DNA from 3 places in the Idiomarina sp. ST10R2A5 genome. Region 3 is predicted to be linked to each of the others. Evidence: predicted binding sites of a transcription regulator. Region 3 holds the regulator's gene; each other region holds the start of a gene.
The links. Region 3 encodes ArgR, which controls arginine synthesis, uptake and breakdown. Its sites were predicted from a motif close to ANTGAATANNTATTCANT; they were not measured.
Positions count from the first base shown of each region.

Region 1: a site for ArgR is predicted at 3,014-3,031, ahead of ACP7FG_RS12465 (aspartate aminotransferase family protein). Genes of this name have one in related genera too.
Region 2: a site for ArgR is predicted at 9,673-9,690, ahead of gltB (glutamate synthase large subunit). Genes of this name have one in related genera too.

Region 1 is NZ_JBNIEX010000012.1:48,743-59,696, forward strand. It holds gene astD (succinylglutamate-semialdehyde dehydrogenase) at 1-559, opposite strand, end outside; gene astA (arginine N-succinyltransferase) at 574-1,596, opposite strand; gene ACP7FG_RS12465 (aspartate aminotransferase family protein) at 1,610-2,815, opposite strand; gene ACP7FG_RS12470 (flagellar brake domain-containing protein) at 3,153-3,860, shown strand; gene ACP7FG_RS12475 (HDOD domain-containing protein) at 3,865-5,031, opposite strand; gene ACP7FG_RS12480 (anthranilate synthase component II) at 5,100-5,681, opposite strand; gene ACP7FG_RS12485 (putative bifunctional diguanylate cyclase/phosphodiesterase) at 5,683-7,731, opposite strand; gene trpS (tryptophan--tRNA ligase) at 7,740-8,747, opposite strand; gene rpe (ribulose-phosphate 3-epimerase) at 8,758-9,432, opposite strand; gene ACP7FG_RS12500 (hypothetical protein) at 9,568-9,870, shown strand; gene ACP7FG_RS12505 (DUF2970 domain-containing protein) at 9,870-10,091, shown strand; gene prlC (oligopeptidase A) at 10,127-10,954, opposite strand, start outside.
Region 2 is NZ_JBNIEX010000004.1:162-11,115, reverse strand. It holds gene ACP7FG_RS06315 (M28 family metallopeptidase) at 1-843, opposite strand, end outside; gene ACP7FG_RS06310 (PilZ domain-containing protein) at 939-2,852, opposite strand; gene ACP7FG_RS06305 (SDR family oxidoreductase) at 2,923-3,768, shown strand; gene ACP7FG_RS06300 (FAD-dependent oxidoreductase) at 3,775-5,196, opposite strand; gene gltB (glutamate synthase large subunit) at 5,196-9,662, opposite strand; gene nadA (quinolinate synthase NadA) at 9,803-10,843, opposite strand; tRNA gene ACP7FG_RS06285 (tRNA-Lys) at 10,933-10,954, opposite strand, start outside.
Region 3 is NZ_JBNIEX010000002.1:253,693-264,646, reverse strand. It holds gene ACP7FG_RS03850 (DUF885 domain-containing protein) at 1-641, opposite strand, end outside; gene ACP7FG_RS03845 (Dyp-type peroxidase) at 758-1,711, shown strand; gene argR (transcriptional regulator ArgR) at 1,687-2,160, opposite strand; gene mdh (malate dehydrogenase) at 2,348-3,280, shown strand; gene ispB (octaprenyl diphosphate synthase) at 3,763-4,734, opposite strand; gene rplU (50S ribosomal protein L21) at 4,927-5,238, shown strand; gene rpmA (50S ribosomal protein L27) at 5,254-5,511, shown strand; gene cgtA (Obg family GTPase CgtA) at 5,628-6,782, shown strand; gene folA (type 3 dihydrofolate reductase) at 6,797-7,297, shown strand; gene ACP7FG_RS03805 (DUF3718 domain-containing protein) at 7,409-7,783, shown strand; gene ACP7FG_RS03800 (alpha/beta hydrolase) at 7,932-9,383, shown strand; gene ACP7FG_RS03795 (ATP-binding cassette domain-containing protein) at 9,387-10,121, shown strand; gene ACP7FG_RS03790 (ABC transporter permease) at 10,121-10,954, shown strand, end outside.

The sequences.
Region 1 (10,954 bases), on a different contig from region 3:
ATAACTTAATGGTTTCCTGAGCAACCATTGGTGTGAGTTCACTTGGCTTAAACACTACCGTATTACCGGCAATTAGTGCTGGTACAATGTGCCCGTTTGGCAAGTGTCCCGGAAAGTTATAAGGACCGTAGACGGCAACCACACCGTGTGGTTTATGACGAATAAAGGCTTTAGCCCCCGGCATTTCGTTTTCCACGGTACCCGTGCGCTCATGGTAAGCACGCTCAGAAATCGCGACTTTGCCCATCATAGCGCCCACTTCGGTACGGGTTTCCCACACAGGTTTGCCGGTTTCTTTTGCCATGACCTGCGCCAAGTGCTCTTTATTTTCTTCAAGTAACGCTGAAAACTTTTTGCAGATGGCTAAGCGCTCTTCAACGCTGCGGCCCGCCCAGTCAGGGAAGGCTTTGCGAGCAGCCATTACCGCTTTTTCTACCTGAGCTTCACTGGCGGATTCACCGCTCCAGATAGCTTCATTACGGGCTGGATCAATTGATTTAAACAACTGACCTTCGCCTACTTCCCAACAACCATCGATAAATTGAATACTGTTCGTCATACAAATACTCCTGCTTAGAGTGCAACAATGCGGGCTTCATCGCCGCTTTCTAAATGCATTGCCTGTGCTTGTTCTGTCGTCAATATGAGTTCTTCTGCGCCTTCTGGCAAAGAAAGCTTTGTCGCGCGGAAGTTCTTCAACTGCGTATTACACACAATATGAGGAACACCCTCATCTTCTGCTACCGAGTCGTGCACTGCTACCGGCACTAAACGGCTGTTACGCACACTGTTGAGATTACAAACTTCCGCTTCAACCGTTGGTCCGGCGTCAAAAATGTCCACAAAACCTCTGAAACGGAAACCTTCCGATTCCAACAGTTTAAGGGCCGGGCGCGTATTGTCGTGCACCTTCCCGACCACCGCTTGCGCTTCTTTACTCAACAAGTTGGTATAAATAGGGAAGCGAGGCATCAGTTCAGAAATAAAGACTTTATCGCCAATTCCGCTTAAGTAGTCGGCTTTTGGAAAGTCCATTGAGAAAAAGTTCTCTTCCAGCCAGTTCCAGAATGGCGAGTCTCCATTTTCATCTGAGACGCCGCGCATTTCGGCTATTACCCAGTCACTGAAGCGTTGTTTAAATTGCGCCAAAAACAACATGCGGAAACGTGACAATGTACGTCCGTTCATGTTGTGTCGGTAAGGTTCTCGCAAAAACAACGTGCATAGCTCGGAAACACCGGTGTAGTCATTACACAGAGTGAGAGTTTCCAGCGCATTATAGATATTGAGCTTCTCTGAATGATGCACAACTTTACCCAAACGGTAATGCCAGAAGGCTTCATTCAAACCCACCGCAGCTTCGATACCACTAACACCTGCAATAGTACCAGTTTCGGTATCTTCCATAACAAACAGATAGCTTTCATCACCGGGTGTTTCAACGGTGTCTTTAGCAAAAGCCTTTTGCGCCGCATTGATACGACGCTCCAGCAGCGACTGGTCTACCGGTAAGGAAGTAAAACCATGACCGGACTCAATCGCGCACTGATATAACGCTTCATAATCTGACGGCTTAATGGGTCTGATTAGCAACATAAAACAGCCTCAGTTATTGACCGACAACCTGAGCAACGGCTTTTTCAAAGCGCTGCAGGCCTTCTTTTACGTCTTCTTCAGAAATAACCAGTGACGGGGTAAAGCGCACGACATTAGCGCCGGCAATTAAAACCATTACGCCATGCTCCTGACCAGCTAAAAGGAAGTCGCGCGCGCGTCCTTCGTATTCTTTATTCATTGCCGCGCCAAGCAATAGACCCTGGCCACGAATTTCGCTAAACACGTTATATTTTTCGTTAATTGCCGCCAGCTGCTCTTTAAACCACTGCTCGCGTTGCTTAACACCATCCAGAGTTTCTTTGGTATTAACAATATCGAACACCGCTTCTGACACAGCACAAGCCAGCGGGTTTCCGCCGTAAGTACTGCCGTGTGTACCTGGTTTAAGATGCTCTGCAATTTCAGTTGTTGTTAGCATAGCGCCAATAGGGAAACCGCCGCCCAATGCTTTCGCTGACGTCAGAATGTCCGGTGTAACACCCAACTGCTCGTAAGCATAAAGGCTACCGGTACGGCCAAAACCCGTTTGCACTTCATCAAAAATGAGCAACGCGTTGTTCTGGTCACAAAGTTCACGTACCGCTTTCACAAACTCCACGTCAGGGCTAACCACGCCACCTTCACCTTGCAGCGGTTCCATCATGACAGCACAGGTGTCATCAGAAATCAGCGCTTTTAGCGCATCAATATTGTTGTAATCAACATGATCAACACCGCCAGGTTTCGGTCCAAAACCATCAGAGTATGCTGGTTGACCACCAACGGTTACCGTAAAGAAAGTACGCCCGTGGAAGCCTTTAGTGAAAGCAATGATTTTTTGTTTATGTTCGCCGTGCTTTTCAATCGCCCAGCGACGCGCCAGTTTTAATGCCGCTTCGTTGGCTTCAGCGCCTGAGTTAGCGTAATAAACACGATCAGCAAAAGTTGCTTCGGTCAGCTTTTTCGCCAGACGAATTGCCGGCTCGTTAGTAAACACATTACTTAAATGCCAAAGCTTCTGGCTCTGTTCCTGCAGAGCTGACACCATCGCCGGGTGGCAATGACCAAGACAGTTCACAGCAATACCGCCTGCAAAGTCAACGTATTCACGACCGTCCTGGTCCCATACCCGGGCGCCTTCGCCCTTTACCGGGATCATTGATGCAGGGTTATAGTTGGGAACCATTACGTCATTAAACATTTCGCGGTTTACTGTCATATTGTCTGCCATTACTCTCGTCCTTATCGCCTTAGCGAGTTAACAAAGGTGTCAACAAATTCATTTCTCAAAGTAGCCCGTTATTATGCCAAAATTTGTTCACTTTGTCTGTGATAATTCCGTTATAAATCGCTTAAAACGGGGCTTTACGCTTTTCTTGCATCAGATGCGAATAGTTATGCTAATGCATGCAGAAAGAATGAATCTTTAGTCATAATTTTTTCTCAAGTCAACTTGTTAAACACCTTGTAACATTTAGATACGAAAAATTGCATTGCTTTTTATTAGTACTTACCTTAGCCTGAAGTTTATTGAATGCTCGACGACAGAGAATACTATGGACAATCAGACCCCAACTCTGGAATCCCCTTCTCAACCACAGCTAAAGCTGGCTTACTTACGTCCAGGCGATATGATTGATGTAGAGTTTGCGTCCGCAGCGAAAGTACGCACAAAACTCCAGCTGGTCGGTTTTGACACCGGCAAATACCTTTTATTAAAACAGCCCAACCCCCGTACCGAAGGGAGCTATTCAGATGTTTTATTTGAGGGTAACCCAGTTATTGTCCGATTGGTTTTAGAGGGAGAGACCGGCGAGTGTATTGCGTTTAAAACGAAAATTAGAGCGGTAACTAACTTCCCGTTCAGGTTCTTGTATTTAGAATACCCTGAGCAAGTTGAGAACAGAGCGTTAAGAGCGCAAAAGCGAGTACGCACCCACATTCCGGTTGATGTCACTGCGGACAATAGTCAGGCAAGCACTAAGAAAAAGCTCGCCAGTGGCGTCATTGTCGATATCTCTTCCGCCGGATGCAGAATCGTTTTTAAAGCCACGCCCAATGAAGCCGGTAATGTTACTCATATGAATATTAAGGTGGGTATTGGTTCTGGCGCGCATAAAGAAGCACTGAGCCTTTCAGGCCAAATTATGAACCAACGCAAAGAACGAGGGATGATCAGTGTTGGAGTCCGCTTCACCGACGATGAAGCCCATATTAATAATGTGTTCGACCATCTGTTGATAGACACAGAATTTGAGTGTTAACGCTTTACTCCGGCACAACAATAGGCGGTCGCTTTAAACTAACATTATTTAAGCGTGCAATGGTGTCTGCTGTTATCGAGTGCTTATTCAACAGGTGTTTACCTTCTTCCAGGCTGGCTAAGTCCACTTCTCTTAACATTCTGAATTCACAATAGGCGTTTGCCTGCGCCAGAGCTTGCGCGTAATCAGATTCATTCTCTGCGGTCTTACTTTGAGTGAAAGCTAACAGGTGTTTACTAACAGGAACGCGTTTCAACCCCCAGCCTTCAGCCACCAGGTAACTGACGTCTTTGTCCTTCTCTAACATTAAGTCGCGTAAAAAGCGCTCATCCGGAGTCAGTTTTACAATCGTATTATGCCGCTCAGGTGATTTATCGTTCACACTTTGCATCGCAAATTCACGTTGCACGTCGTCGAATAAGCGAAGATACAGTTTGGTTAACGCTATTTTCCCAAGCTCATGGAACATGCCAATAGTATAAGCAAGTACCGGATCCCGCAGCTTACGCTCTACCGCAATGTTATGCGCTGCAATAGCCGTCCCCAAAGAGTGTTCCCAAATTTTACGACGGAACAACATGAAAGGTTGTGCAGCCGGAGGCAGCCAGTTTTGCATGATGTATGCAGGCGCTAACAGTCGCAGGTTTTCGGTGCCCACAAAACTCATGGCAACACGTAAATTATCAATTTTTACCTGCTTGTTACGATCGATAAAAGGAGGTTGATTGACCGTTCGAAGCAACCCTGTGTGAAACCAGTCCATACCTTGCACCACTGACTCAATGCGGCGCATAGAAGCGGCTTTCAGACTTAGGGTATCAAGTAGCTCTGGCAGTTTCTCAGGAAGCGGTATCAGACGTTCGCGAATGTAATCGCCGTCATCTATCGTTTTCAATGCGCGGTGGTAGATTTCTTCATGCAGTTCGTCAGAAATACGGTCAGCATAACGTTGCCGCGCCTGGGCCTTACGGTCACGTTCTTCATAGTTCAGACGCTCCACTTCCAGCAGTTTACGTAACTGCTCTTTGTCTTCCTCGTCGCTACCGTCAGCCTTTGAACGAGCTTTGCGCGCAAACGGAAAACTTATCAAATAGTTGATAAAACGTTTTTCTAAACGCAGGGCCGGGTCATTACTGCCGCCTTCCGTAGTACCCGCAAAAAAGTGGAACATATTACCTCTATATTAACTGAACTGCGGCAGCATTATGTTGAATAAACTTCACAAATGCTACTTACTGATTATCGTATATAACGTAAAAAATTCGCTAACAAATTATGGCCCTGAGCTGTCATTACCGACTCTGGGTGGAACTGTACGCCAAATAAAGGTAAGTCCTTATGCCTTATTGCCATAATCTCCAACATTCCTCGTTCGCTCTCTGTATCGGCATCAATTAAGAAATCTGTTGGCAAACTGGCGGGGCAAACTACCAACGAATGGTAGCGCGTCACTTCAAGAGGGTTGTCTAACTGCTGGAACAATCCGTTACCGGTGTGTCGAATAATCGATGTTTTTCCATGCATCACTTTTTCGGCGCGAACAACTTTGGCGCCAAATACCTGAGCTAATGCCTGGTGCCCAAGACAAACGCCCAGTATCGGAAGCTTCTTTCCAAAGTGTTGAATAGCAGCCAAAGACACTCCGGACTCGTTGGGTGTGCAAGGTCCGGGAGATATCACAAGAGCTTTCGGAGAGAGCTCTTCAATGCCCGAAACTGTTATTTCATTGTTACGAAGAACAACAACATCTTCCCCCAATTCACGGAAATAGCGAGCCAGGTTGTGAGTAAATGAGTCGAAGTTATCAATTAGTACGATCATGCTACTGAGGCAACCGCTCATCCAGCCAGGTTTTATAATGCACGGGTCTTGCAAAGTAAAACCCCTGCAATAAATCAGCACCATTTTCGCCAAGCAATTTAACTTGCTCGGCGGTCTCTACCCCTTCAGCTACCGAGGAAACCGACAAAGAACGAGCCATGTTTAACATTGCCATTAGCAAGCCCATGTGCTTTTCATTCACTTCCGCGAGCTGAACAAATTCTCTGTCTATTTTTAATTCAGTAATGGGTAACTGCTGAATTCTCAATAAATTAGAGTAGCCGGTACCAAAGTCATCAATTGAAAACACAACGCCCAGCTCAGCAAGACGGGCCATAGTTTGCTGCACTTTCTCGGCATCAGCTAAAAGCAGGTTTTCAGTAATTTCCATGGTCAACTGGTTCAGTGGTGCATCATACTCCGCAAAAATCTGCTGTACGGTTTCCACATAGTCACTTTGCAAAAACTCAACCGGGCTCACATTAACAGCGATATTGTCATCCAGCCCCTGTGTTTTTAATTTGTTCAGTGTAAAGGCTACCTGCTGCAGTAATTCTCTGGCCATTTGAATAATAAGCTGTAAGCGCTCTGCTACCGGAATAAACTGAGCGGGGGAAACGAGCTCACCGTTCTTATTACGCCAACGCATCAAAGCTTCTGCGCCACGAATAACGCCCTGGGTATCGACTTTCGACTGAAGCCAACATTCAAATTGCCTTTTCCCCAGGGCCGCTCGCAAGGCAACCTCGGTTTTCGCGTCGGCAACAACGGACTCGGATATTTCCGCTTCGTAAACCGCAATTTGGTCACGCCCGTTATGACGCGCATTAGAGGTGGCTGTATCAGCCAGAGACAGTAGCTCGGATGCATTCTCATCGCCGCCGCTTAAACCGACCCCAATACTTGCCGTTAAATAGTGTGTCTGAAATTTCGTTCTAAAGGGCTCACGCAGAGCGTCATGCAGTTTCCTGATAACCTCGAGGCCAGCCTGCGTAGAGTCACGCATGACTCCCACCCAAAACCTGTCTCCAAGGTCTCTTGCTATCCAGCCCGAGTCTCCAATAGCCTCTCTCAGTCTTTGCGCAATTAACTGAATAACACGGTCACCCTCTTCATGCCCATGTATGGTATTCACCCGATTAAAGTAGTCCATATTAACTGCAGCAACGACTATTGCCCGGTTACTCTCCAGGCGTTTTTCTACCAAGTCGAGAAAGCGGTGACGATTCGGTAAACCCGTTTGCTCATCAAAGTTGGCCAGATACTCCAGCTTACGCGCGTTCTCTTTTTGTTCGGTAATGTCTCGTATAACACCTATATACTGCGCTTCTCCGGCACGGCTTACCTCGGTTATCGCTAAATCGATGGGAAATACTTCACCATTTTTACGTTTGCCCTGAACCTCTCGACCAATGCCGATAATACGCGCCCGACCCGTCTCCTGATAAGCTTCAATATAACGGTCATGCTCCCTGGCGTAGGGCTCAGGCATGAGCATACTGACATTATTACCTTTAACTTCAGCTTCACTGTATCCAAACATCCGCTCCGCCGGAGCACTAAAGTTAGTAATGATACCTTTGCTATCAATTGTAATAACGGCGTCAATTAAATTATCCAGAGTACTGCGAAGCGCGCTTGTCTGTTCCTGCAATTGCTGCAGCCGGTGTTTTTTTTCAGTTACATCCTGAATCGCACCAAACAGAACCGTCTCACCGCTTTCTAATTGCTTAGTCACTCCGGTAATGGTCACCCAGTGAATATGGCCAGCGGTGTCTTCCAGGCAACTCTCTGCCGACCAGCTTCTATTGAACTCCAGGCTTTGCGCAACAAGCTGCTTTATGTTTTCCCGGTACTCAGGTAAATGAAACGCCATCGCTTTTTCATAATTAATGGGCTCATTGTCGGTTATACCGTGAATCTCTCTTAACTGGCGGCTCCAATATAGGTGTTCCGTCGCCGGTTCGTACCAAAAGCTACCAATGTTAGCCATAGTCTCGACGCTGGTTAACAATTCTTGTTCGCGCTGTTCCGGAGACTCACTCACCATAATGACAATTACCCAGGGTAAGGTACAAAACCTACCGCTTTATAAACATCTGACAAAGTTTTTGCTGAGGCTTCACGTGCTTTATCAGCACCTTGCTTCATAACTTGCTGCAAGAACGCCTGATCATTACGCATTTCGTGATATCGCTGCTGAATAGGCTCAAGCATAGCAACCACTGATTCCGCTACATCGACTTTTAAATGTCCGTACATTTTGTCTTCATATTCCGGAACCAATTCGTCAATTGATTTACCGGTAGCTGCGGACATAATGCTGAGTAAATTTGAAACGCCAGGCTTCTCCTCAGGATTAAAGTAAATGCGTGCCTGTTCATCGGAGTCGGTAACGGCTTTCTTTATTTTCTTCAGAATTTTCTTCGGCTCTTCCAGTAAGCCAACAAAGTTATTTGGGTTGTCGTCCGACTTTGACATTTTCTTAGTCGGCTCCTGCAGCGACATGACCCGCGCGCCCACTTTTGGAATCATTGGCTCTGGAATGGTGAAAATATTGCCGTACAGATTATTGAAGCGTTCGGCCACATTACGTGTCATTTCCAGGTGCTGCTTCTGGTCATCACCAACCGGCACTTCGTTTGCCTGATACAACAGAATGTCTGCCGCCATCAGCGCCGGGTAGGTAAACAATCCAGCATTAATATTATTAGCGTGACGCTGAGACTTATCTTTAAACTGCGTCATGCGGTTGAGCTCACCCATTTGTGTGTAGCAATTGAGAACCCAGGCCAGCTGAGTATGTTCAGGAACATGCGACTGGATGAAGACGGTACTTTTCTCCGGGTCCAGGCCGCAGGCTAAATACAAAGCCAGACCATCCAGTGTTGCCTGCTGTAGTTTTTCAGGTTCCTGACGCACGGTAATTGCGTGTTGATCAACCAGCATGAACTTGCAGTCGTGAGTATCCTGCATATTCACCCACTGACGTAGTGCGCCAATGTAATTACCAATAGACAACTGCCCTGACGGCTGACAACCACTTAATACAATTGGTTTAGACATTCTTATTCCTCTACGAACCTGTTACCGCAGCGATTTCATCGCGCATTGTCTGGATGACACTGGCGTAATCATCCGTATTAAAAATAGCTGAACCCGCAACGAACATATCCGCGCCAGCTTCCGCAATTTCACCAATATTTGAAACCTTAACTCCACCGTCGACTTCCAGACGGATATCACGACCGCTCTCTTCTATACGTTTACGCACAGCTCTCAACTTATCAAGAGTTGAAGGAATAAATGACTGCCCTCCAAAGCCCGGATTTACTGACATCAGCAAAATCACATCGACTTTATCCATTACATGATCAAGGTAGTGCAGCGGCGTCGCAGGGTTTAGAACCAACCCAGCCTGACAACCACTTTCATGGATGAGCTGCAAAGTCCTATCAACGTGATCGGAAGCTTCTGGGTGGAAAGTAATAATGGAAGCACCGGCTTCTGCAAAGTCAGGAATAATCCGATCAACAGGCTTCACCATCAAATGTACGTCGATAGGCGCTTTGATACCGTAGTCTCTCAGCGCTTTACAAACCATAGGCCCGATAGTGAGGTTAGGGACATAGTGATTATCCATAACGTCAAAATGTACAACATCGGCACCTGCACTTAATACCGCATCTACCTCTTCACCTAAACGGGCGAAGTCTGCAGACAGTATAGATGGCGCAATTAGTGGTTTCATCGTTCGTTTTCCCGACCTTGATTAACAAAGAGCGTTATTGTAGCAGTTAACCCCGGACAAAAAAATTCGCATCGATGACTAGAATTTTTACAAAATCGCTGATAAATTGGTCAATCTAGATTTTGGAGAGGCTTTATGCGACTACTCACAATGATTACTTCACTGGCATTAGCTGCGTTTACCGCATTTGCTTTGGTGAGCCCGTCGTCTCTTATGGCCCAACAAAATGCTACCCAAAAATGCCAACAACTTATGACTGAATCCGAACAAAACAGTAATTCAACTCAGTGCCAATTAGCAGCAGAGCAAGTTACCTGGTTTAGTTGGTTAACCGGTGACAGTCGTTCGGTACAGTTCCACTTTTTCGATTTGGTTGAGTTAATCTCAAGCTCAAGCGATAGCAGCAAAAAACGTTACCAAAACGAATACACCGATTAATGTCAGATTCTTCCGATAACAAAGCACCTAAGCTCGGCATTGTCAGTATGGTGGTGAGTGTTCTCGCTGCATTTTTAGGTGTGCAAACCGAAAAAAACCGCCAACGAGACTTCCAGCACGGAAGCCCCAAAGCCTACATAATCATTGGCGTTATTCTTACCATTTTGTTTGTACTTGGTTTAGTTGGCCTCGTCAATATTGTGATGGCGAACGTAGCCTGACGTAAATAACACCAGGCTACGGCATGACACTTCATTTACGCAGCTTTAATGCCGCTATGTCTTAGCAACGGCTCGACGCTGGGTTCGCGACCACGAAATTCCTGAAATAAGTCAGCAGCTTTACGACTGCCGCCGCGCTCCAGAATAACTTGCAGGAAGTCGCGCCCGGTTGCGGCACTGAAAATGCCTTCTTCTTCAAAGCGTGCGAATGCATCTGACGACAATACTTCCGCCCATTTGTAGCTGTAGTACCCCGCAGCATAACCACCGGCAAAGATATGACCAAAGCTGTGCTGGAACCGATTGTACTCCGGCGGAATACGTACAGAGGTCTGCTCGCGAACTTCACTCAAAATTTCGCTAATATGCGCGCCTTTGCTTTCATCAAACTCGTGGTGAATGCGCATATCAAACAGCGAAAACTCTAACTGACGCATCATTTGCATCGCCGACTGGTAGTTACGTGCCGCCAGCATTTTATCCAGCAGTTCCTGTGGTAATGGTTCGCCGGTTTCATAATGACCAGAAATAAGCGCCAGTGCCTCCGGCTCCCAACACCAGTTCTCTAAAAACTGACTTGGCAGCTCTACGGCATCCCATTCAACACCGTTAATACCAGAAAGCCCTGCCGTATCGACCTGTGTCAGCATATGGTGCAGACCATGGCCAAACTCGTGGAATAACGTCAGTACTTCGTCGTGAGTAAAGAGCGCAGGCTTACCACCCACTGGTTTACTGAAGTTACAGGTTAAAAACGCCACAGGGTTTTGTAGCTCACCGCCGGCATGAACCCGACGCCCAACAAAGTCCGCCATCCAGGCGCCGCCGCGTTTACCCTGGCGGGCATACAAGTCTAAATAAAA
Region 2 (10,954 bases), on a different contig from region 3:
GATGTAACGATCCGCCACTGTATCAATATAGCGTGCCAGGTTGCGTGAGGGAGAGTCTACTTCACCACCATAGAAACGACGCATGGTCGCTTCGCGGTCTGATTCATTCATACGGGTGCCCTCAGCAAAAATCCGTGCTGTGGTGTTATTAATGACTCCGTTAATGCCTTCAATGTTACCAATCATGTCATTATTAAGCACTGCGGTAAGGTGCCAGCCCTCTTCTTTGGCTTTTTCGGCCAGAATTTTCCCGCCAAACAGACCTTGCTCTTCACCGGCCAGGGCCGCATAAACAATAGAGCCGTCGAATTCGTATTGGGTTAGCACTCGTGCCGCTTCTAACGCGCCAGCCACACCAGAGGCGTTGTCGTTTGCACCGGGAGCGTCTGAGGTATAATCCATAACATCGCTAACGCGCGAGTCAATGTCTCCGGACATCATCACGTAACGGTTAGGGTCCGTTTTGCCCCGTTGAATGGCAATAACACTTTTCACTTCCACAGGGTCAGGTATGCGCGTTTCACCGGAAATTGTATCGCTGACATACATGACTTCAAGACAGCCGCCACAGGCTTCGGATATACGTTCAAATTCGGCAAAAATCCAGCGTCTTGCGGCACCAATACCACGCGTATCCGACTCGGTTTCAGATAAGGTATGACGAGTGCCAAAGTCGACCAGAGTCTGAATGTCACTTTCAATACGATCGGCCTGCATTGCACCAGCTATTTCGTGCAGTTTCTCCTGCTCTTTATAATCGATACCGTCCTGCGCCATAGCCGTTAGCGGTAATGCCAACCCTATGCTTGCTGCTAAAAGCGGATTTACCCATGATTTCAACATAATTGAACACCTGTTATTAAATAAACAATGATTTGATTATGGGGCAAATACCCGACGATGGAAAGCCACGGCCATCAGTCATGCAAATAGCTGACTTACGACGGCACAGTCAACTCAGACAGGTCAATGAGAGTCTGGGTCACGTCAGTCAACGTCATAACCGCCTGAAGCTGAGAAAAGTTGTGCTCCAGTTCTTTTGCACGATGCGGTAAGTAGCGGTGAATATAGGACAAACTTTCACTCAGTTCCTCTGGGAAGCGGTTAGCACAGGGCTGGGCTGAGACCATAACCGCAACAAAGTTACTGTTGTCGTTTAGAAAGCGTATATATTCCGCCGCCTCTTCAAAACTCTCGTATTCCCCAATATCTCGCCCCATAACCGCTTCTTTTTGAAGCGCACTGCTTACTCTTAAAATCAGAATACGCGACGAAAACTCATTCCCATCCGATAACTGACGAAGCTTCTGCCTTATATGGGAGCTGAGCCGTCGCCCACCAAGAATCCGGTCGCCATTAGCTAACCAAAATTCAGTCTCATTAAACAATGTGGGCAAGCCTTCTGTTAACGACATTAGCCCGGCAAGCTCAGGTTTCCACTCAACGCCTCGTTTATAAAGAAAGAGTGCATTCGACAATACATGAGGAAAAATCTGATGTTTTGCTGAAGACTCATCACTGAGTCGCTTGAAATTTAATTTTTCCGCCCCTTTAGAGCGGTAGTCCTGTAACCTGGATAAATCCGGTTTTTCATCCGTTTTATTCTGCCAAAGCGGCGTCCTTATTGGGTTTAGCTCAGCGTAAATAAGCTGCTTTTCGTTACTATGGGTTATTGTTAGTTGGTAACAGCGCGTACCATAGCCAGCAGCCCGTAGCGCACTCAAGGTGGCCATTAAAGACTTATCTGTTTGCAATGCCTGTAGAGGAAGTAAGTACTCGCGCCAGACTTTATTCACCGGCAAGCTAATACGAAAAAATGTCACTTGCCGACGGGTTTCCTTTCGGGAGTCTCTTAACACCGAAACGCTGGTTTGCACCCACGTCTGTTCAAGAAGCTCAGCAAGCAAGTCCCCTTGATGCTGCTGCCAACTATTCAGTAGTGTCTGGTTTGCTGCTGTTCTTATTACCGCAAAGGTACTGGAGTTGTTGCTAAGAAGAATAGGCAAACCCTGAATCGCATTAAACCAGTAATTCTCATGCCCCCGCGCAATGACTTGTTGTGCCACATGTTCAACATTAATTTTGTAACGCCTTCTGGACTTGCTCACAATGTCTGACAGAAGTTGGCTGAGGTCATCGTCCGACGACTCATCAAAGCGCTTTAAACGCAGATATAAACAGGTATCTCTATTTTTTACGCCGACAACCCGGTATTCGTAGCCAGTATTAGAATCAAAAGTAAAATCATCTGAAAAGCCACAAAAATAGAGAGTTACACGAGCATGCTTTAATCCAGTCAGCTGCTGTTCAAAAGGAAGTTTGAGCTGTAACCCTGAATGTGAAACATCCACCGTCATGGCATTTAACCTTTGCCCGTCAGCAAGTTCCATTTTCACTGCGGTAACCAGGTTCACTCGTTCTTCACTACGCTTATATTCATAGCCAGCCACAAAGTTGTCTAGCGCACTGTCCTGTTCTTCCTGCTCCTGAGCTTTATGTTCAGCAAGTTTCTGATGGTGCGCTTTTAACGCCAGTATTTTTGCTTTGGTGTCATTGGTAAAGACCCCTTTATAAGCACGTAAGCCTTCTTCAAATATTTTTCTGGCGGTTAAATCAAAATAATGTGTGCGGCCTTGAAAGGTATAGGGTTCAACTTCCGCAGGAATTTTTTTACGGAGATCAACAACGCCCAATGCCGGTTTGGCCAGTTCGGTAATTTGCATGCGAAGCTTGAGCTTTTCTGGCCCGCTTAAGTGCGCTGTTTTGCGTTTAAACAGAGACTCAAATTGAGAGCGATGGTAATCTGTTTTAAGCTCATCAACTAAGGTTTCTATTGGGGCGTCACTGCTCATAATGGCTGCTGGTCAGTATCGTTATTATTTTGTTCAACATTTAATTTACATTAACGCTAAGAGGATCTTCATGCAAACGCTTTTACTTGGTTACGGTGATATTGCAGACCGCGTCGCGCAAAGGCTTAGCGCATTTAAAAACCAGGTTACCGGAGTTTGCAGAACACCCGGCAATAAACCCGTGCGCCCGGGTGTCGACTTAATAGCTGCTGATCTCGGCAACGAACAAGAGCTTTATCAGCTGTTTAAGCAGAAATGGGACAACGTCGTGATTACTCTGACCCCGGCGAAAGGAGCAGAAGATAGCTATCACCAGGGTTATGTCGTCCCCTGCCGACATTTGCAGCAAGTACTATCACAGCAAACCCATCAGCCGAATATTATTTACGTTTCCAGCACAGGTGTTTACGCGCAACGCAACGGCGAATGGATAGATGAGAACAGTCCAACTGAACCCACATCAGCTTCCGGTAAGGCATTATTGCAGGCGGAGTCACTTATTCATGCGTTGCCGGGCCCAACTTCAATTCTTCGTTGCAGCGGCATTTACGGCGAAGGTCGTGACTTTTTACTGCGCCAGCTCTGTCAGGGAAAAGCCCAGTTGCGCGACAGCTGGACCAACCGCATACACCAGGACGATGTCGCGGGCTTTATCGTCCACCTGCTGACACAAGTCTCCCGCCCTCTTCCTGTTTATTTAGTCAATGACGATGAGCCCGTGAAACAATATGAAGTTTACCAATGGCTTGCTCAGCAGCTCGGTCTGGAACTGCCGGGAAATATCGATACAGAGGTTGGGCCAAGAGGCTCTAAACGCTGCCTGAATAAAGGCCTTAAAGACAGTGGCTATCAACTGCAATACCCCAGCTTCCGCGAGGGTTATGCAGCCGTTATTAAACAGTGGCAGCGTCAATAACTCTGCTTACTGGCTGTCAAAGTAGTCCAGCATCCCCTCGGCTGCATTGCGCCCTTCAGCTATGGCGGTCACGACTAAGTCAGCGCCACGTACCATATCACCGCCGGCAAAGATCTTCGGATTACTGGTCTGCATAGCATACTCGGTATCGCCGGTGGCAAGCACTGTACCCCAGTCGCTCAGTTCCACTTTGTGTTGTTGTAACCATTCTGGTGGGTTGGGCTGATAACCAAAAGCAATAATCACCGCTGTAGCGGGCATCAGAAACTCTGACTCAGGCACCGGTTGCGGTCTGCGCCGACCATCTTCATCAGCCGGACCGAGCTCCGTGCGCACCATTTTCACACCGCTGACTTTGCCTGTACCGTAAGTGACTACCTCCAGCGGTTGGAGATTAAACTCAAACGATACGCCTTCCTCCCGGGCGTTCTGCACTTCTTTGCGGGAGCCAGGCATGTTGCCTTCGTCCCTACGATACGCACAAACAACCGACTTGGCTCCCTGCCTAATCGAGGTTCTGACACAGTCCATGGCCGTATCACCACCGCCAAGTACAACCACCGCTTCGTCCTTAACATCAATAAGCGGATACTGAGGCATAGGCTCATGAGCCATAAGTCGTTGGGTGTTGCCAATTAGAAAAGGCAGTGCCGGATAAACGCCCTTTGCATCCAGGCCTTTTAATTTTCCATCCAACGCCTTGTAGGTTCCTAAAGCAAGAAATACCGCATCGTAATTGGCTTCCAACTCAGCAAAACTGATGTCCTTACCAACTTCAACACCCAACTTAAATTCAATGCCCATGTCGGTAAAGATTTCACGCCGCAAAGTCATGACCGCTTTATCCAGCTTAAATGGCGGAATGCCGTAGGTCAGCAACCCGCCAATTTCCGGGTAACGGTCGTAAACTACGGCTTTGACACCATTACGTGCCAATACATCTGCACAAGCAAGACCAGCGGGCCCGGCACCAATAACCGCAACGCGCTCGCGGCGCTGAATAACACCGCTTAAATCCGGCCGCCAGCCTTGCTTAAAGGCCTCATCGACCATTTGTTTTTCAATACTGCCAATCGTTACCGCGCCAAAACCGTCATTGAGCGTGCATGCTCCCTCGCACAGGCGATCCTGAGGACATACCCGGCCACAGACTTCCGGCAGGCTATTAGTTTTATGCATGAGCTCCGCCGCTTCAATAACCCGACCTTCGTTAGCCAGCTCCAGCCACTGAGGAATATAGTTGTGAACCGGACACTGCCATTCACAATAAGGATTACCGCAATCCAGGCAACGGTCAGCCTGACCTTTTAGCTGCACACCGGGCATCGGGTCATAAATTTCTTTAAATTCAATTCGGCGCTCTTCAACCGAGCGTTTGGGCGGGTCAATGCGTTGTACGTCTAAAAATTGATAAATATTCTTGTTCATTACATCACCTGCACGCGTAATTCGGCGGTAGATCGAGCACGATGCCCCAGCAGCTCCTTTACGTCAGCCGTTTTTGGTTTCACAATATAAAAGCTCTCCACTACCTGCTCAAAGTTGCGCAGTAATTCACGCGAATACTGGCTGCCCGTCGCTTCGTGATGCTCATGAATTAAACCCCGTAAGTGCTCCTGAATAATTGGTGTATTCAGTGACACCGCTTCAACCAGTTCGTGATTCAGTCTTCGGTGCAAATCGCCGTCACTGTCTCTTAAATAAGCAAAACCACCGGTCATTCCTGCACCAAAGTTGATGCCGCATTCACCCAAAACCACCACAATACCGCCTGTCATATATTCACAACCGTGGTCGCCAATACCTTCAACAACAGCCGTAGCGCCGGAGTTACGCACCGCAAAACGTTCGCCGGTACAACCCGCAGCATAGAGTTTTCCTCCGGTTGCACCATACAGGCAGGTGTTCCCCATAATGACGGCTTCATGACTGTTATAGCGGCAGCCCGCAGGTGGTTTAATGGTAATTTCTCCCCCGGCCATGCCCTTACCCACGTAGTCATTCGCGTCACCGGTTAAGTGAAGTTTTAAGCCTCCTGCATTCCATGCCCCGAAACTTTGGCCGGCGGTCCCCATAAAACCTAAGGTGACAGGCGCTACCGCCATCCCCTGGTTTCCATATTGGCTGGCAATATGACCGGATACGCTTGCGCCTACCGACCGATCATCGTTGCGAATGGTCAGCGACCATCGCCCGCCATTGCGTGCATCAATCGATTCTTTACACAGTTCCAGTAGACGTTGGTTGAGCTTGCCCTGGTCATACGGCGGGTTTTTGTCCGTGCAATACAATGAATGTTCAGAGCGAACCCCGGCTGACTCCAATAAAGAGGTCAACTGTAACTGTTGCTGACGTTTGGTTTCCCCCGGCAGGCGCTCCAGTAAATCAACCCGTCCGATGGCATCGGTTAACTGAGCTAAACCGAGATGAGCAAGAATGTCCCGCACCTCTTCAGCCATAAACTCAAACAGTTTTACAACGCGCTCCGGCAAGCCGGAAAAGTGCTCACGACGTAAGGTTTCATCTTGCGTCGCCACACCCGTTGCACAGTTATTCAGATGGCAAATGCGCAAGTATTTACAGCCCAGGGCTATCATCGGAGCAGTACCAAACCCAAAGCTCTCTGCTCCTAAAATTGCCGCTTTCACAATATCCATACCGGTTTTTAAACCACCATCAACCTGCAGACGAATTTTATGGCGCAGGTTATTCGCTACCAAAGCTTCGTGCACTTCAACCAACCCGAGTTCCCAGGGTGAACCTGCGTACTTGACCGACGTCATGGGGCTGGCTCCGGTACCACCGTCATAGCCTGATACGGTGATCAAGTCTGCATAAGCCTTAGCCACCCCGGTCGCAATAGTGCCAATACCCGGCGTTGAAACCAGTTTTACAGAGACTAAAGCTTTAGGGTTTACCTGCTTTAAATCAAAAATTAGCTGAGCTAAATCTTCAATGGAGTAAATGTCATGATGCGGCGGTGGCGATATTAATGTCGTACCAGCCACCGCGTAACGTAGTTGCGCTATTTCCGCAGTGACTTTTTCGCCGGGTAGTTGTCCGCCCTCTCCAGGTTTTGCACCCTGCGCAACTTTTATCTGAATCACATCGGCGTTAACCAGGTAATGAGGTGTCACTCCAAAGCGCCCTGAAGCCACTTGTTTAATTCGGGAATTTTTTAAGCTGTTAAAGCGTTTAGGATCCTCGCCTCCTTCACCGGAGTTTGAATGCCCTCCAATTTGATTCATTGCTATAGCCAGAGCTTCGTGGGCCTCAGCGCTTAAAGCGCCTATGGACATAGCCGCTGTATCAAAACGCTGGTAAAGGCTTTCCTTCGCTTCAACTTGGTGTTTTTCAAGCTTTGCTGTTTCAGGTAGTTTTATACGGAGCAGATCACGCAGGTGGGTTACCGGCCTTTGATTCACAAATTTAGCGTAAACGTCGTAATCTCTCTGCTCACCTGTTGCAACCGCGCGTTGTAATGAGGTTACCACATCAGGGTTATACGCATGGTATTCCCCACCATGTACATATTTCAGTAAACCACCCTGAGCCAGCGGCTTACGCTTTAACCAGGCTTTGTGGAAACTTTGCTGGAGATCCTGCTGAATATCATCAAAGCCGGTACCGTCAATTCGCGTCGGCACGTTTGCAAAACAAAGGTGGCGTACATCTTCGTTAAGCCCAACAGCTTCAAATAAAGAAGAACTGCGGTATCCGGCAACTGTTGCAATGCCCATCTTCGACAGTATTTTCAAGAGTCCTTTATTCAACCCTTTACGGTAGTTCAGCAAGGCTTCTCTAATATCCAGAGTTACTTTGCCGCCAGCAACCAATTGTTCTACCGTTTCATAAGCCAGGTAAGGGTAAACTGCAGTGGCTCCCAAACCCAACAACACCGCCATGTGATGAGGGTCTCTCGCAGACGCTGTTTCAATAATAATGTTCGAATCGCAACGTAAGTCATTAGCCACTAAAGCCTGCTGAACCGCACCAACTGCGATCGCAGCGGGTATCATCAACTGTCCGCGCTGCAAGCCTCTGTCGCTCAGTATCAGAATAACGGTTTGATTGTTCTTAACCGAGTCTTTTGCATTTTCAACAAGGCTTTCTATCGCCTGCCGTAAGTTGTTTTCCTCCGGCTTGAAAGCCAGCGACAGTGTTGTTGCGCGATAGTGCTTTTCATCCAGTTCGCGTAACTGCTTTAAATCGGTATACATCAGAATGGGTGACTCGAACACCACCCTGTCAGCATCACCAGAAGCTTCGTTAAACACATTGTGCTCGCGTCCAATTATGGTTGAAAGTGACATCACGTGCCGTTCGCGAATGGGATCAATGGCAGGGTTTGTTACCTGTGCAAACTGCTGTCGAAAATAGTCATAAAGTAAGCGAGGTTGTTTGGAGAGAACCGCAGTCGGTGTGTCGTCGCCCATTGAACCAACAGCTTCCTGGCCATCTTTCGCTAATACACTGATAATTTGCTGTAACTCTTCTTCTGAGTACAGGTAAGCTTTATGCAGTACCAGCATGGTTTCATCGTCATAAAGACGCTGGCCCAGTTTATCTGCGTGACTGCGTTCAAACGGAATTAAGTGACGACGATGCTGTTCCAGCCATTGTTTATAAGGGTGGCGCTGTTTTAATTCATCTTCTATTTCGTCGTTGTACCAAATTTTACCGGTATAGGTATCCACCGCCATCATTTGACCCGGCCCTAAGCGCCCTTTTTCTATGACTTCCTGTTCGTCGTAATCCCAGATACCCACTTCAGAAGCGATGGTCAGAACACCAGAGCGCGTTAATACATACCTGGCCGGGCGTAAACCATTGCGGTCCAGACTGCATGCGACGTGTCGACCGTTACTCATGACCACGCCTGCCGGCCCATCCCAGGGCTCCATGTGCAGCGAGTTAAACTCATAAAAAGCACGCATTTCATCAGACATTGTCGCGTCGCCTTGCCAGGCGGGCGGTATCAGCAAGCGCATAGCCCGGAATAGATCCATACCGCCGGCTAACAACAGCTCCAGCATATTGTCCAGCGAAGCAGAATCCGAGCCGGACAAGCCGACTAACGGTTTTGCATCCTGTAAGTCGGGTAGCAAAGGGGTCTGAAACTTATAAGCCCGCGCCTGCGCCCATTGCCGGTTACCTCTTATGGTATTAATTTCGCCGTTATGAGCCAGAAACCGAAATGGTTGAGCTAAAGGCCAGCGCGGTTCGGTATTGGTTGAGAAGCGTTGGTGAAATACGCAGATGGAAGTTTTCATATCGGAGTCGGCTAAGTCCGCATAATAGGCGGGCAAATCCGCCGCCATCATTAAGCCCTTATAAACCAATACCAGACTAGAAAGCGAAGAAATATAAAGTTCTTCCTGATTAGGAATGAGCTTCTCAATACGCCGACGCGCCATATACAGGCGTCTTTCTAAGTCTTTCTTTCGCCAACCCGGGGGAGCAGACACCAGAACCTGCTCTATAACAGGCTCAGACGACTTAGCACCTTCCCCCAGCACTTGGTTATCTACGGGCACTTTACGCCAACCTGTAACGGCTAAGGTCTCTCTCTGGAGTTCTTGTTCAATAAGTTGGCGTGCGGTTTCGCGCTTATCGTTATCACGACTAAAGAAAATCATGCCAACAGCAAACTTTTTGCTAAGCTGCCAGCCTTCCTTCTCGGCAAATTGACGGAAGAATAGCTCTGGCATTTGCAGGAGCAAGCCACAGCCGTCACCAGTCTTGCCATCGGCGCCGATACCGCCACGATGTTGCATACGATCCAAAGCCTTAACGGCTGTAGAAATCAACCCTTGCCGAGGCTCACCATTAACGTTAGCAATAATGCCGAAACCGCAGTTATCACGCACTTCAGTCGGATCATAAAACCCCATGCAAATTCCACCCGAATAAATATTCAATAAATTCAGATTAGCATGCAGTTGTGCAGTTCGGTAGGCGATGCATTTATGGCGACTATAAATATCTTGTATAAGCGGGGAATAAAAAAGGCTCCCGAAGGAGCCTGTCTTAGTTATTTTAAGCTTGCCGAAAATTCCAGCATTCGGTCCAGTGGTACCATAGCTTTTTTACCTAAGGTTTCGTCAACATGTATTTCATGAGCCTCACCACCTTCGGTAAGTGCTTCTTCAATTGCTTTTAACCCGTTCATGGCCATCCATGGACAATGGGCACAGCTGCGGCAAGTTGCACCGTTTCCGGCTGTAGGTGCTTCAATAAAGGTTTTATTCGGCTGAAGCTGCTGCATTTTGTAGAAAATGCCTTTGTCTGTCGCCACAATAAAGGTTTCGTTAGGTAATTTCTGACTCGCCTTAATGAGCTGCGATGTTGAGCCTACTGCATCAGCCATAGCGACAATATTTTCCGGTGACTCAGGATGAACAAGAACTGCAGCCTCCGGATGGAGCTTTTTCATGTCCTCCAATGCCTTTGCCTTAAATTCATCATGCACCACACAAGCGCCTTGCCACAACAGCATATCTGCACCAGTTTCACGTGCGATATAACCACCTAAGTGACGGTCAGGAGCCCAAAGTATTTTCTCGCCTTTAGCATCCAGGTGGTCGACAAGCTCAAGCGCCATGCTGGAAGTTACTACCCAGTCTGCACGAGCTTTAACTGCCGCGGAAGTATTCGCATAAACAACCACGGTTCTGTCTGGGTGCTGATCACAAAACTCAGCAAATTTCTCGGGAGGGCAGCCAAGGTCCAGCGAACACTCCGCTTTTAATGTTGGCATCAGTACTTGCTTTTCAGGTGTCAAAATTTTCGCCGTTTCACCCATAAAGCGAACACCGGCAACAATCAACTTTTTCGCCGGATGGTCACGACCGAACCGAGCCATTTCTAAAGAGTCTGCCACACACCCCCCCGTTTCTTCAGCTAGAGCCTGAATGTCAGGGTCGGTGTAATAGTGAGCCACCAACACAGCATCCTCATCAATCAGAAGCTGCTTAATACGATTAATTGTCTCTGATTTTTCTTTCGCACTTAACGGCTTAGGTTTAGGTGGAAAAGTATAATCAAGGCTATCCAGAGTTTGAATCTCGGTCATGATACTACGGCTTATTTTCCAAGTGTTCTTAATAAGTGGGGCTTATTATAGCTGAATTCAAGATGTGCTTGTAGCAAAGTAATTAGGAGTGGTGGGTTGTGCAGGATTCGA
Region 3 (10,954 bases):
TGTTCGCTATCAACAAAGCCCGGCTGTTGTGCAAAAGGAGAGAAGTAAACGCTGTCTTTAGCATCCTGCACAATGTAAGCCAATATACTTTCTTCAAAACCGGCCATAGCGGCTGCAGGCTGGGTGTAACCTTCTTCAATCGCTTTACGCAACCAGTGAGTCTGCTGCTCCATGTAACGAGGAATTGAGCGCAGTTTTGCTATGTAATTCTGGTAGTCTTCCGCCGATGAAAATGACGTATAAGAAGGCATGAAAGCTAAAGAGCTGTGAAAGCTACCTTCTGCGGTTAATGGCATATAGTGCGCATTAAAGCGGTACTCATCGACCTTGTTTTTTAAGGTGTAGTGAATCATTGCATGGTTTATCTGGTCATCCCGGCTTAGCTCGTTAAGGTTAACGGCGTTCAGCTGTTCAAGCCACTCAGAGCGTTGTTGATAACGTTGCTCTAAGGCTTCCGGTGACATATCGGTCAGCTCGGTTTCGCTGGACTCATTCAGTCCTTCCCAGATAGTGTCAGCCAACTGATGAAACTCAGCAGCCGGAGTCTGTTGTTGAGCACTGCTACGCTGAGTTTGATTGTCTGCCGTGCTCGCACAGGCAGTCAGTCCAAGCAAACCAAAAATAAGTATCAGATTGCGCATGATTTTTCCTTGCGGTGTCATAACGAATACAGGCATTCTATAATGCCTCGTGCGCTATTTAATGTAAAAGCGAATAGAACGAACACACAAAAATAACAGTTAAACGGGAGAATAGGGTGGATAAAGCTCAGTCAGGAGTCTACGCGGAACCTAATCTGCATGGTCTGACGTTGTTTTGTCATGTCATGAGCGACGACGTTGAAAGTTTACGCCGTAAACTGGCTCGCTTTCCAGCCATTTTACGCGATCTTGACGCCCGCTTCTCAGAAGCCATGTTAACAGGCTTTGTCGGCATAGGCGCCGATTACTGGGACATTCTCTACCCACACAAGAAGCCACTTCACTTGCAGGCTTTCCCCGAACTTTCCGACGGCGACCGGGAAGCACCAAGACACCCTTATGATCTCATCATTCAAATTCGTTGTGACCGCTTCGATGCAAATTATCTGGCCGGACGCACGTTAATTGAATGGTTCGGTTATGACATTGAAGTGGTCGAGCAAATTCGTTCCTTCCGTTATCTCGACGGCCGCGACTTGACCGGTTTTATCGATGCGCCTGACAACCCCAGGGGCATGAGCAAACGTAAGGTGGCATTAGTAGAAGAAAAAGACGATGCCGACTTTGTGGATGGCAGTTATTTATTCGTACAAAAGTTTCGTCACGACTTACGCCGCTGGGACTACCTGGGCCCGGAAAAACAAGAGCAACTCATGGGACGTGAAAAAGTCTCAGGGGAACGTTTATCCGAAGCTAAAATTGAAGGTGTTACACATGCAGCCAAAAGTCGTCTAGTGGACGGCAATGAACAACCCATTCCTTTACTGCGGCAGAATATGCCCTGGGGTGACCTGCGCGAACAGGGGCTGCTCGCTATGTATTTTAGTCACACACCGAAAATGGTGGTGCAGTGGCTAAAAAATCGATATTACGCCGACGAACAAGGGGCCTACGATCCGTTACTGGATTATTCGCAAGCGGTATCCAACTGCGGCTTTTTTGTGCCTTCAATGCGTTTTATGGAAGACAACAAAGAAGTAGCGGATCAGGAAGAAGGTAATACCGCCTGACTGGCAAATAACTCCCGGACCTTTTTCAGAGTAAAGTCGATATCAGCAACTTTGAGCGGCGCGATAAAAATAGTGTCGTCGCCGGCTATCGTACCAAGCACACCTTCTTTTTTACCCACCGAATCAAGCAAGCGGGCAATCAACTGAGCAGCCCCCGGGCTGGTGCGAATAATCACCATGACATCATTGTGCTGAATATCCAGTACAAGCTGGCTTAATGGTGCCTTAGTGGAAGGTACCGCTAAGTCGGGCGGTAAGCAGTAGACCATTTCCTGCTTTGCATTGCGGGTACGAACTGCGCCTTGCTTACTCAACATGCGCGAGACTTTAGACTGGCTAATGTTATCAAAGCCCTCGGCTTTCAAGGCATTAACAATTTCTCCCTGTGAGCCATAACGCTCTTCGCGAAGAAGGGTTTTAAAAGCTTCGAGTAACGTGTCTTGCACCATGAGAGAGTTCAATTCCTATACTGGTTACATGCTATAATAACCCCCAGTGTACTGCATATAGATGCGCTATTCGAGTGCTGAATGTGTACCGCGCAAAGTTGTATTTTTAGTGATATTGGAGTACAGTTTTGCGCCAAATTCTGCATTTTTATGCAGTTAAAACTGACTAACAAAAACGGAGTCTGAGATGAAAGTAGCCGTATTAGGTGCGGCCGGTGGTATCGGCCAGGCATTGTCATTACTTCTGAAAACCCAGTTACCAGCAGGTTCAGAATTATCGCTGTATGACGTTGCGCCAGTAGTTCCAGGTGTAGCGGTTGACTTAAGTCACATCCCTACCGACGTGAAAGTAACAGGCTTCGGTAAAGATGATCTTGCGTCAGCATTAGTTGGCAGCGACATCGTATTAATTCCTGCCGGCGTACCTCGTAAGCCAGGTATGGATCGCTCTGACCTGTTCAACATGAACGCCGGCATCGTTAAAAACTTAGTACAAGGCGTTGCAGACAACTGCCCTGACGCTTGTGTTGGAATCATCACCAACCCGGTAAACACCACAGTACCAATTGCTGCCGAAGTCCTGAAAAAAGCAGGCTGCTACGACAAGCGTAAACTGTTCGGTGTTACTACTCTGGACGTTATCCGTTCAGAAGCATTCGTTGGCGAGCTACGTGGTCTGAACCCTGAAAACGTAAACGTGCCAGTTATTGGTGGCCACAGCGGCACAACCATTCTGCCATTGCTGTCTCAGGTTGAAGGCGTTGAGTTTACTGAGCAAGAAATCAAAGACTTAACTCACCGTATTCAGAACGCAGGTACTGAAGTCGTTGAAGCAAAAGCTGGCGGCGGTTCAGCAACCCTGTCTATGGGTCAGGCAGCAGCACGCTTTGCATTGTCATTGCTGAAAGGCCTGCAAGGTCAGGACACTATTGAGTGCACTTACGTAGAAGGCCCTGGCGACAACGCTAAGTTCTTCGCACAGCCAGTACGCTTAGGCAAAAATGGCGCCGAAGAAATTCTGTCTTACGGCAAACTAAGTGCCTTCGAACAAAAATGCATGGACGAAATGCTCGACGGCCTGAAAGGCGACATCCAAAAAGGCATCGACTTCGCCAGCTAAGCTGAAACATCGGGGAATGGTCAGCATTGGCTGGCCATTGCAGGTTATCTTTCGAAAGACGCCTGCAAGTACGTCCCTGTAAGGCTTGGGCAGCGCCATCCTTGGCGCTGCACACTTTCTCCAGATAACCCGCAATGGCTTTTCGCCAATACTGACCAACCTCAATATTTCCACGCTACTTACTGAAGAGTGCTTCTCAGGCTCAATGTTTAAATATCTCAACTGAAACAGAGTGTTGGTTTAAATTTCGAAGCTAAGGAAATAGTTGATGGGGCAGGCTGTTGGATTGTGAGCGTTACGAGTGTTGAAGGTTTCTATGGCGGAGTGTCAAAGGCCATGGATGCTTATTGGAAATGCCTAAAGCGGGAAGGGTTCTGTTTCGGAGGTGTGTAGCGCCATGGATGGCGCTACCCAAGCCCTACAGGGAAGTACTTGCGGGCGTCCTCCGAAACAGAACCCGCTCCCCCAAGGCATTTCCTTCCCTAAGCCACTCGGTCGACTGCCAGGTGGGTTAGGGTAAGAAGGGCTTGTTTGTAGTCGGAGTCCGGGAGTTCGTTTAAGGACTGGCGCGCTTGTTCGGCGGCTTCTAAAGCTTTGTCGCGGGTGTATTGCAAAGCTCCCGTTCGCTCCATGGCGGTTAGCACGGTTTGTAAGTGCTCACGCCCGTCGCCTTGTTCAATGGCTTCGCGAATCAGCTTTTGCTCGGTTTCGTTGCCGTGCCACATGGCGTATAACAACGGCAGTGTGGGCTTACCTTCCGCTAAGTCATCACCGGCATTTTTGCCCATCGATTCGCTGTCGGCGGTGTAATCCAGTAAATCGTCAACCAACTGAAACGCAGTACCCAAATAACGACCGTAATCGGCCAGTTGCTGCGTTACTTTTTCGTCTTGTGCCGTTAATACGCCGGCCAGCTCAGTTGCGGCTTCAAACAGCTTAGCGGTTTTTCCGTAAATGACATTGAAGTAGCTGGCTTCTGAGGTATCCGGGTCGTTACAGTTCATTAACTGCAGTACTTCACCTTCAGAAATAACGTTGGTGGCATCCGCTAAAATCCGCAGAATCCGCAGTGAGTCTAAATCGACCATTAGCTGAAAAGCGCGGGTATAAAGGAAGTCACCCACCAGCACGCTGGCTTCATTACCGAATACTGCATTAGCGGTTTTACGTCCACGGCGAAGCTCCGACTCATCGACTACATCGTCGTGCAGCAGGGTCGCGGTATGAATAAACTCGATAATTGTCGCTAGTTTGCGGTGGTCGTTACCTTCATAACCCAGGGCTCGGCAAGCTAATATGGCAAGCAGTGGGCGTAAGCGTTTACCACCACTGTTGACAATATAGAGGCCTAACTGGTTAATTAAGGCAACATCCGATTGAAGTTGTTCACCTATTAAAGCATTTACGCCAAGCATATCGTCTTTGGCTAATGCGTTAATGGACTGCATATCCATCATAGATATCTGTTTATTTACAAAATTTAACGGAAAAGGGATGGTACACTATTTAAGGCGGCGCGGAAACTCAAAGCGCGGCAGATGGCGTAGCCTTTAAGTTCAAATAAAGGGTTGCGATCGCTGGCGGGATTACGTACAATTCGCGCCCTGATTTGAATTTGGATGCCCAATAGGGTTGTGGAGAATAATATGTACGCAGTATTCCAAAGTGGCGGTAAGCAGCACCGTGTGTCTGAAGGCCAAATCGTCCGCCTGGAAAAACTGGAAGCAGCTACCGGTGATGTAGTTGAATTCGACCAGGTTTTGATGGTTTCTGACGGCAACGATGTAAACATCGGTGCTCCGTTCGTATCCGGTGGTAAAGTGAAAGCGGAAGTGATTGATCACGGTCGTGGCGATAAAATTAAAATCGTTAAGTTCCGTCGTCGTAAGCACTCTCGTCGTCAACAAGGCCATCGTCAGTGGTTCACGGAAGTGAAAATCACTGGTATCAACAGCTAATTAAGGAGTAACGACATGGCACATAAAAAGGCTGGTGGTTCTACTAAAAACGGTCGCGACTCAGAGAGTAAACGTCTCGGTGTTAAGCGCTTCGGTGGTGAGTCTGTATTAGCAGGCAACATCCTGGTTCGTCAACGTGGTACTAAGTTCCACGCGGGAGCGAACGTAGGTATTGGTAAAGACCATACATTGTTTGCAACCTCAGAAGGCAAAGTGTCTTTTGAAGTGAAGGGCAGCAAAAACCGTAAATTTGTGAGCGTTATTACTGACTAATAACGTGAACATAAACTGAAAAGTTTCGGTTCTGAAAGCCCTGCCTTACGGCGGGGCTTTTTCATATGTGCTAGAATTTTGCACAGTATTCTCTAAGTGATAAGTAGCAAATTGCGATGAAATTCGTTGATGAAGTAGAAGTCCGCGTAGATGCGGGTGACGGCGGTAATGGTTGTATCAGTTTCCGTCGCGAGAAGTACATTCCCAAAGGTGGTCCCGACGGTGGTGACGGTGGCGATGGTGGCGATGTCTACCTGCAAGCCGATGAAAACCTGAATACCCTTATCGACTATCGTTTTGAGCGCTTCCATAAAGCGGAGCGTGGGCAAAATGGTATGGGTAAAAACTGTACGGGTAAACGCGGTAGCGATATTGTGCTGCCGGTTCCTCCGGGTACTCGCGCTACCGACGTCGACACCGGCGAAGTTCTTGGCGATTTGACGCAACATGGTCAGCGGTTAATGGTCGCCAAAGGCGGCTTTCATGGTTTAGGTAATACACGTTTTAAAAGCAGTGTGAACCGAGCTCCTCGGCAGAAAACCGATGGTACTCCGGGTGAAGTGCGCTCATTAAAACTTGAACTCATGTTGCTGGCCGACGTGGGCTTACTGGGTATGCCAAACGCCGGTAAATCGACCTTTATTCGTTCGGTTTCAGCGGCGCGTCCTAAAGTAGCGGACTACCCCTTTACCACGTTAATACCTAATTTGGGGGTTGTGCGTCCGGCACCACATCAAAGTTTCGTTATTGCCGATATCCCGGGTCTTATCGAAGGTGCCGCTGAAGGCGCTGGCCTGGGTATTCGCTTCCTGAAACATCTGGAGCGTTGTCGTTTACTTCTGCATTTGGTGGACTTAGCACCTTTTGATGAGACCGACCCTGCAGAGCAGGCACGTATCATCATCAATGAACTGGAAAAATACAGTCCTAAACTGGCAGAAAAACCGCGCTGGCTGGTCATCAATAAAGTCGACTTACTGCTGGACGAAGAACTTCAGGAAAAAGTCGATGAGCTGGTTAAAGCGCTGGGCTGGGACGGCCCGGTATTCCAAATTGCGGCGTTAGAAGGACGCGGCAGTGACGCTCTTTGTCGTGAGGTTATCTCGTACCTTGAGACCTTACCTGCACCTAGCACGGAACAACAGGAAGAAGCTGATCCAGTTGAGTTTATGTGGGATACCTACCACGAAGAAGTGCTGGAAGAAGAGCAGGATGACGAAGACGACGACGATGATGACGATCACGACGTCGAAGTGATTTATCAGAAGTAAAAAGGTAATTCTAAATGAAAATCTCACTTGTGGTTGCAATGGCAGATAACCGGGTTATCGGCAAAGACAATAAAATGCCATGGCATCTTCCGGATGAGTTGCAGTATTTCAAAAAAATTACTTTGGGTAAGCCAATTGTTATGGGTCGACGAACCTTTGAGTCAATTGGCCGACCTTTACCCGGGCGCAAAAATATCGTTCTAAGCCGTCGAACGGATCGTTCGGAAAATCAGGACAGTCAGGTCATCTGGGTATCTGGTGTGCAACAAGCTATTGCGGCTGCAGGGCCGGTTGATGAACTTATGGTCATTGGTGGAGGAAAAATTTATGAAAAATTTTTACCGCTCGCAGACCGCCTATATGTTACTAAAATAGATCTAAATGTTGAGGGCGATACCTATTTTCCCGACTACCTCCAAGTCGCTGATTGGAAAGAGGTAGAGCGGCAAAACTTTGCCGCCGACGAGCGTAATTCACATAACTTCAGTACCCTTATTTTCGACAGGAAACGTTAATAAGAAGTTATAAATTCAGTAACTTACAACAATTTTAGGCCATTGCAGCAGGCTTGAGTTCGTAGTATCATTCCTGATGAATTTTTGAACAATCTTGTGATGGGGTTTTACATGAAAGCGATTGTATTAGGCACCTTGATGGCTGCTGTTGCAGCGACAGGCGCAACATTCTCAAAAAGCGCAGAAGCAAATGAATTAGCTTTGAGCTTGTGCACATACGTACAAGGTGACGACACCATGCGTATGCGTAAGAAACTGCGTGACTCTCGTGTCCGTGTACGTGATATCTACAGCGGCATCCAGTGTAATGGACAAAGCTTACTGCAATTCGCAATGGCGAACGGCTCACAAGAAATTGGTAGCTTCATCGTTGGTCGTCTGTCAGTAGATGAACTGCAAAGCTCAGGCGACTACGAGTGGGCTCAGTCTAACGGTCATGGCGATACTGCCATCGCTCAGGCAATTAAAGAACGCGCTGGCTTTTAATTAAAAGACTTATTGCGTATTTCAAGAGCCCGCAAACGCTGTTTGCGGGCTTTTTTACATCTTCTAACAATTCAATCAGTAACTTACCTTGTAATTCTTCCCCGTTCTCTACGACAATAGATCCGTTACGCAAACAAACGGAATCGTTATGAAACAATGGATGGCAATAGCTTTGCCGGTACTGTTATTGGGGTTAGCTCCGATGAGCAGTTTGGCACAGACAAAAACAACCGAAGCTGCAAGCTGTTATCTTCCCGGCGTGCAGGAACAATTGCATTGCGGAACAGTGTCAGTTCCGGAAAATTATGACCAGCCTGAAGGCAAGCATATCGGTATTTATTACGCCGTACTGCCGGCAGTTCAGGAGGGCGCTAAGTCTGACCCAATGCTTATTCTCGCAGGTGGGCCCGGGCAGGCGGCGACAGAGCTTGCGCCAATGATAGCGCGAATGTTTGAGGGAGTGCGCCAAAAGCGGGATATTCTCTTAATCGATCAACGCGGCACAGGGAAAAGTCATCCGTTGAAATGCGATATCGAGCGGCCAGATGAACTCATTCGCGCGGACGATGAGCAAGACCTTGCAGAGTTGAGCCGTGAATGCCTGAAGCAATACCCCGATACTGATACAACGCAATATCACACCGTTAATGCGGTAAAAGACTTCGAGCGGGTACGTGAACATTTAGGAATTGAGCAACTGAATTTGTATGGCGGATCATACGGCACCCGGGTAGGGCTGACTTATTTGCGTGAAGCTCCAGGCTCAGTTCGTACCGCTACTTTAGATGCAATTGCACCACCTCAGGTTGTTATTGGTCCTTTTGGTCAACATGGTGCTGACGCATTTGACGCCATGTTAGAAGACTGCACAGAACAAACTGCGTGCCGTGAGAAATTTCCAAGGCTTGAACAAGAATATTATGAGGTGATGGCTGAACTTGAAGCTCAGAATATCTTATTGGAAACACGTGATCCTTTGTCCTTCGAGCCTCTGGAAATCAAGCTGACACCAGGACGTTTCAGTTCCATTATGCGAGTGGCTTTATACCACCCGAACACTCGTCAGCTTTTACCTTATGCTATCCATTCTGCCGCAGCAGGAGACTACCATGCCATTCTTGGACTCATGGGCGGCACCATGTCTCAAAGCAGTATCTATTTGGGGTTGATGTTGTCGGTCGTCTGTTCTGAAGACCTACCACGAGCCACACCAGAGTTGCTCGAGCAAGACGGCGACAATCAGTTTATTGGCAGTCGCACCGGCGACGCCTTTGTTGATATGTGTGCCGGTTGGCGCTCATCGAGTGTACCTGGTTACTGGTCTGATCCTGTCGTGAGTGACAAACCGGTATTGTTATTATCCGGTGAGTTAGATCCGGTAACGCCGCCTGAATGGGGAGAAATTGCACACCGGACTTTGCCCAACAGTAAGCACTTAGTTGCGCCAAACGCAGGCCATACCATTGCCAGCCATACATGTGCGAATCAACTTGTTGCGGATTTTATTGAGCAGGGCTCAATCGAAAATATAGATGGCAGTTGCTTAACTAAGCAGAGTCTTAAGCCTTTCGTACTGAACCAAAATGCAGCGGGGCTATAAGGGATGATAAACGTAGATGCACTAACAAAAACATTTAAAAATGTGCAAGCGCTGGATTCGCTCTCGTTTCAGGCAAAAGACGGTGAAATTACCGGGCTCCTTGGCCCTAATGGCGCCGGTAAAACCACTTGTTTGCGTATTATTTACGGATTACTGCAGGCCGATACCGGTAAAGCTGAAATTGAAGGTGTCGATGCGAATCAGAACCCCATAGATGCCCGCCGTAACCTAGGTATATTCCCCGATAAATTCGGCCTCTATGAGCGTTTGACGGTACGTGAGCAAGTGGCTTACTTCGCCGGACTTCACGGTCTTACCGGTAGCAAGCAAAAGCAAGCTGTCGAACAAGTGATAGAAAAGCTCGACATCAAAGAGTTGGCCGACAGACGTACAGCCGGTTTTTCGCAAGGCCAGAGAATGAAAGTAGCGCTGGCACAGGCACTGGTGCATAGCCCTAAGCACTTGATTCTTGATGAGCCCAGCCGCGGACTGGACGTAATGAGTACCCGTATTTTACGAGATGTGCTGCGCGAGCAGCGTGCGCAGGGTACCTGCATTCTGTTTTCCAGCCACGTAATGCAGGAAGTTGCTGCACTTTGTGACCGGGTGGTGGTTATGGCAAACGGCAAAGTTGCCGCAGAAGGAACCCCACAAGAGCTGTGCGACATGACAGGCGAGCCACAACTGGAAGATGCCTTCGTGAAGATAATTGGTACTGACGAGGGGATAGCAGCCTGATGAGTGCATTAACCTCTGTATGGAAAAAAGAGTTTCGTGATGCAATTCGAGACAAGCGTTCCGTTCTGGCCGCTATGTCTTATGCTTTTTTCGGACCACTGTTAATGGCCGTTGCATTCTTTTTTCTGATTACGCAACTGACCGATAAAGCCGACATTGAAATCACCATTGAAGGCGAAGAAAACGCACCTCAGCTGGTTGATTTTCTTAACGAACGAGGCGTCGTCCAGAAGCAGGGTGAATGGGCAAAAACCGAAACGCCTATAGTCCTTACTTTGCCTGAAAACTGGCAGGAAAGCGTTAGTAAAGCAGAACCGGTAGAAGTGACTTTACGAGCAGACTGGTCCGCACAAAAACAGCAAACCGATATTAAGCGAGTAGAGCAGGCAGTGCAGGCTTATTCAAGCCAAATAGCCGCATACCGTTTAACCTTGCGCGGTGTCGATCCGCGTGTGATTCAGCCGGTACAGCTGCAGAAACAGGACTTGGCAACTCGCGGCTCAAAGGCCGCTTTGATAATGGGTAGCGTACTGGTCTTTATTATTCTTTCCGTGTTCTGGTCCGGAATGAACGTGGCCATAGACATTAGTGCAGGTGAACGCGAGCGTAACTCACTGGAGTTTCTGCTGAGTCAGCCGTTAAGCACCTGGGATATCGTGACTGGTAAAGCACTGACCGCAACAACCTTCTCATTGTTTGGGGCAATACTTTCACTGGTACTTATTCCCATTATTTTTGCCTACGTGCCATTGCATGAAATTGGCATGAACGTGAATTTCAGTGTCGGTATGATGGCGCTGATGTTCATCTTACTGGTGCCGCTGGCCTTGCTT